DNA from 2 places in the Symmachiella macrocystis genome. Region 1 is predicted to be linked to the other one. Evidence: riboswitches for the same ligand, from Rfam matches in the RefSeq annotation. Region 1 holds a riboswitch; the other holds the start of a gene.

Region 1 (2,481 bases):
CGGGCGATGACTTCCATGTCGTCTTGATAAGCGTTCGAGGAATATGTCGTGCCGTCGCTCCACGTGCTGCGCGTTTGGTAGTACGACGATCCCATGATCGGCGCCCAGCCGTTGCCGCCGGGATTGTATTCATGGGTTTTGGAGCCGTCGACGTACCTGCTTTGATGCCTGAGACCAAAACCATGCCCGGCTTCGTGGGAGGCTGCTTCGCCGATGTACCGGGCGTTTTTGGCAAGGTGGTCCGGAAAGACATATACGGTATTCACGACCGAATCGGTAAAGGAGTTGATGTAACCCAATCCGCCAACGGTGCCGCCATACCAACTGCTGTTACCACCGATTACGACACGCATCGCTTCTCCGTTTGCGAAGCTGCCAGGTTCGATGGTCGTCACATCAATGTTAAACGGTGCGAAGTCTTCAGAGACTCTCTGCCAGATTTCGGTAATCGCATCGATTTCAGCCGTGCTAAAACTGCTGTAATCGCCATCGATGCTGAATGCCGGCGAAGTGATGTTGCTGTAAGCGCCCCACTGGGATTCAAAATGCCCGTCAAAATCCAAGTACAATTTCACCGACGCCGTGGGGTTGCTGGAGAGCAACGGCAAACTGGCCAAGGGATATTGTTCACCATCCCCTGATTCGTCGGGGGTTGTGGTCGTTTCGATGGGGTCGAGTCCATGCAGATGGCCACCGACGCAACAACCACAGCCGCATCCGTGGGAATGGTTTGTTTCGTCATCATCGGTGTGCATGCCGCCATTCAAATCGAGGCTGCTGGACATGACGAGACGGGGTTCTAAAGTTTGAAACCCCAGTTGAAGCTTGTTAAGCGTGGGGAGGCGGCGCGAAGTTTTGGGAATGGAGTGACCCACAAGCCGCGCGAGAAGTGAAGAGGCTTCGGTGGCAAGGTTTGTGTTCGACTTCGAACGATCTCGAAACAGCATGGCTGCAATCCCAGAAACGTAAAACGCTATTCAGAAATGAATTGACCTCTTCGGTAGCCTGGCAATCTCTCGAACGAGACCCATGGCTTTGCGTCCCCGTCTCGCGACGAGTTTGCCTTTGTCGAAGGCCCTGGAGGAGTGCAGCAGCCCGCGGCAAATCTGTGGTTTCAACGGTCAGCAATTCTCGTAGCCACCGCCAGAAGGTCGACGTTTTATGTTCGACCAACTCTGCGTCAAATGGCATTCGAGAAAGCTAACCGCCATTGAAAACTTGTGTCACAAATCGCAGCGTGTCAAAGAGAAGCTGCCGGCGCCGGCTACTTTTGCCATAAGACTTGTCTTGCGTGCAAAGTACCCCAAGCAGCGCTGTTGCGACGCAACACGGCATGCAAGACAACGATGTGCATTGGCAACGTGGTGCAGTGTTTCTCGAACAGTGATGATGCGTGAGGGCAACATGACAAGCCATGTTGCAAATTGCGGACATGACTCCCGTAGGCGTGGCAATCGATACCATCGACCGCAGCAAAGCATCGATGACACGGCGGTCGTGATGACCATCAGTCACCGCTGGGCGGGATTTTCATGATTGACGGGCCGTCAGCGGACGATGCGGCGAAAGACATCCTGCGTCAGATCGGCTTCGAGGAGTCCATCGAGTTGGCCCGCATCCAGCCCCTGCTTGAGGAGCGAAAACGTTTCGCGGGCGGCCGCCGTAGTTTGGTCGAGTTCCGGATCCCCTTGGGCGGCATTGAGATAAAAAGAAGGGAAACCGTAGCAGCCCCGTTTGGCCATTTCCTGCACATAGAGCGTGGAGAGTTGTCGAGAAATGGTGGGATCATCGACTTCGAACTGCAGGTAGGGATGGACCGAAATTCCGCCGCAACGGACCGACAAACCGGTCTCGTCAGCGACCTCGTTCATCCGCGAGATAATCGAGCGGCCGAGATCCTGGAGGTACTCAGGGACGCCCCGGCGGCGGATCTCTCGCAAGGTAGTCAGAGCAGCACGAATTCCGATCAGGTCGCTCCAATAGGTGCTGGAAATGAACATTTGCGCTGCCGGTTCCATTACAGCGCGGCTGCCAACGACGGCTCCCATCGGGTAGCCGTTGGATATCGATTTGGCAAAAACGGCCATGTCGGGTTCGATGCCCAGATAGGGTTGCACACCGCCGACGCTTAAACGAAAGCCGGTAGAGACTTCATCGAAGATCAACACTGTACCGTGCTGCTCAGTGAGCGAACGGACCTGTTGCAAATAACCGGCCAGTGGTTCCTCGCTGCGAAGTGGTTCCATGATGACCGCAGCAACCTCCCCCGCGTGTTTCTCCAGGAGCGATTGCAACGACTCGGCATTGCCATATTCAAAGGGGATGGCGGTTCCGGCCAATGATTGCGGGACGCCAATCGGCTCGATGCCGGGGAACAGATGCGCATCCAATGTGGCATCGGCCGAAAGATTTGCCGCCAGATACCAATCGTGCCAGCCGTGATATCCACAAAACACAATCTTTTCCCGCCCGGTTGCTCCC
Region 2 (2,481 bases), on a different contig from region 1:
AGTTGCAGACGCGTTCCTCGAACTCTGTGATTGGCCTGCGGGTGAATCCTCAAGTTGGCGGCGGTACAATCTCGCTGACAAGTGTTGCCAACACCGACTCCAAATTCGGCATTCCGCTCTCCACAAACCGGGCGGCGATTCTAGAAGCTTTTGCGACCCACGAATGGCTCAGCGGCCTGCACATCCATGTCGGATCGCAAGGCTGTGCCATGGGACTGCTGACCGACGCCATTACGATCGCCGACACGTTGCTCAAAGAAATCGAACAACACAGCGGCCGCGCGGTCACGCATCTCGATATCGGCGGCGGCTTGCCAACCGTGTACCAATCCGAATTGACCGCTCCCACGCCGGCCGAGTACGTCGCTGAGATCCGTAAGCGCGCCCCGGATGTTTTGTCTCCCACGCTGCAACGAATCACCGAATTTGGTCGCGCGGTCCAAGCCAATTGCGGATTCGCCGCCAGTCGGGTGGAATACTACAAATCCGCACAACAGATGGCGGTGATCCACCTCGGCGCGGACTTCCTGCTACGCCCCGTCTATCGCCCGGACGATTGGCCGCACGAGTTTTTTGTATTGGATGCACAGGGCCTTCCTAAAAAAAGTGACCTACGCCCCGTGACGATCGTGGGACCACTTTGTTTCGGCGGCGACATCGTGGCCCGTGACGCGCTCCTGCCTGCGATCGCAGCGGGCGATTGGATCGTCATCCGCGACGTTGGCGCCTATACGCTGAGCATGTGGTCCCGGCATTGCAGCCGCGGCATCCCAGCGGTCATCGGCTACGAACCTGATAGCCTGGAGGCCATGCGCGTCCTCCGGCCGGCCGAATCGCCGGAGGATATTGTGCGCTATTGGGGCAACGGCGAATATATTCGTAGCCACGAGCAAGACGAATGGTCAAACCTAGATTCGTGAGATGTGAACAACTTGCACGGTGTGATACGGCTGAAATCGTAGGACTGAGCATTGTGCTCTATTCCATGTTTTCGTCCGTACTTGACTCAATCCAGAAAGTCTGGTTAACTAACATCCCTTTCGGAAACCCCCTATTGTCAATAGGGCAAGCAGACAACCAAAACGAGACCTATCCCCACACGTTTTGAGGAGTGAGAGTCCTGCTAAATCAGTTGTTGTTGGGCCAGACAACATACACGGCGGGTGAAACCTCTTCGCCGCAATTCTCTGTCTAATATTCCGAGCAGCATCAGCGGGTTCTCTTTGACACGATGTCATTTATGAGACACGTTTGAATAGCAACAGCGTGTTGCCGCTTTTTGGTAACGCGCTGCTGTCATAAATACCGCGGGCTGCTGCAACTCCTCCAGAGCCTTCGATAAAGGCAAACCCGTCGTGAGGCGGGGACGCAAAGCCATGGGTCTCGCTCCAGAGATTGCCAGGTTCCCGAAAAGGTCGATCCCAACTCAAACCGGTTTGGAGGAATGCAGCCATGCTTTTCCGCGCACGATCAACTTCCACGTCCACGCAAACCCCTGAAGCGGACACTGCTTCGCTGCTCTCGCGTTTGATCGGCTGCGCACTTCCCAAGCAACTTCGGCCACGCAATTCGCGCTCCACCGATTCGTTGAAATTCGAGACGCTGGAAAGCCGTCTCGTCATGTCCGGCAGCCTTGAGCTGAATGGCGGGATTGAAGAGGACAATAACACAGGTCACCCTCAGTTATGTGGCTGTGGCTGCTGCGGCGCTGGATACTTCAACGAACTGAACACCCTCGAATTGAATTCGACCTCTGACGAATCAGGAGACGGAGAACAATTCCCGCTGGAAAGTCTGCCGTTGCTCTCCAGCAATTCCAACGCATCGGTGAAATTGTATCTGGATTTTGACGGACACTTCGAATCCAATTGGGGCTCCTATAGCAATATCACAACGCCGGCTTTTAGCCTGGATGGAGATTACAGCTCATTCAGTACCGCCGAAATCAATTCGATCACCGAAATCTGGCAACGCGTCTCTGAGGACTATGCCTCTTTCAACATCGACGTGACCACGATTGATCCCGGCGACTTCAGCAATGGAAATGCCCTGCGGGTGGCCATTGGCGGCAACAGTAGTTGGTACAGCAGCGGCGCGGGGGGCGTGGCCTACATCAATACGTTCACCAACTCCATCGTGAACACGGTCTACGTGTTTCCCGACAATCTGGCAAAAAACGCCAAATACATCGCCGAGGCATCATCGCATGAAGCGGGGCATGGGTTCGGGCTGAGACATCAAAGCACATATGACAACGGCGTTAGGACCAACGAATACAATCCAGGCAGCGGCGACTGGGCGCCGATCATGGGGGTTTCGTATTACAAAGCGCGGACCACTTGGCACGATGGCAATTCGACATCAGCCAATACGTATCAAGACGACATGGCGGTCATTGCGCGGGGGACAAACGGCTTTGGTTATCGGACCGACGATCATGGCGATATCAATTCGGCAACGACCTTGTCCTTCGCCGGCAAT

What was found. A riboswitch is a leader RNA that binds a small molecule or an ion and turns the genes downstream of it on or off. The one in region 1 is predicted to bind cyclic di-GMP.
Region 2: it holds a riboswitch for cyclic di-GMP, as region 1 does, so the genes downstream of both, CA54_RS27310 (PKD domain-containing protein) here and CA54_RS17040 (Ig-like domain-containing protein) in region 1, are expected to answer to the same signal.

The regions. Positions count from the first base shown of each region.
Region 1 covers NZ_SJPP01000001.1:4,363,614-4,366,094, forward strand. Annotated here, with positions in the region: gene CA54_RS17040 (Ig-like domain-containing protein) at 1-785, opposite strand, end outside; cyclic di-GMP riboswitch class I at 997-1,074, opposite strand; gene CA54_RS17045 (aspartate aminotransferase family protein) at 1,548-2,481, opposite strand, start outside.
Region 2 covers NZ_SJPP01000003.1:1,000,542-1,003,022, forward strand. Annotated here, with positions in the region: gene CA54_RS27305 (diaminopimelate decarboxylase) at 1-920, shown strand, start outside; cyclic di-GMP riboswitch class I at 1,334-1,411, shown strand; gene CA54_RS27310 (PKD domain-containing protein) at 1,453-2,481, shown strand, end outside.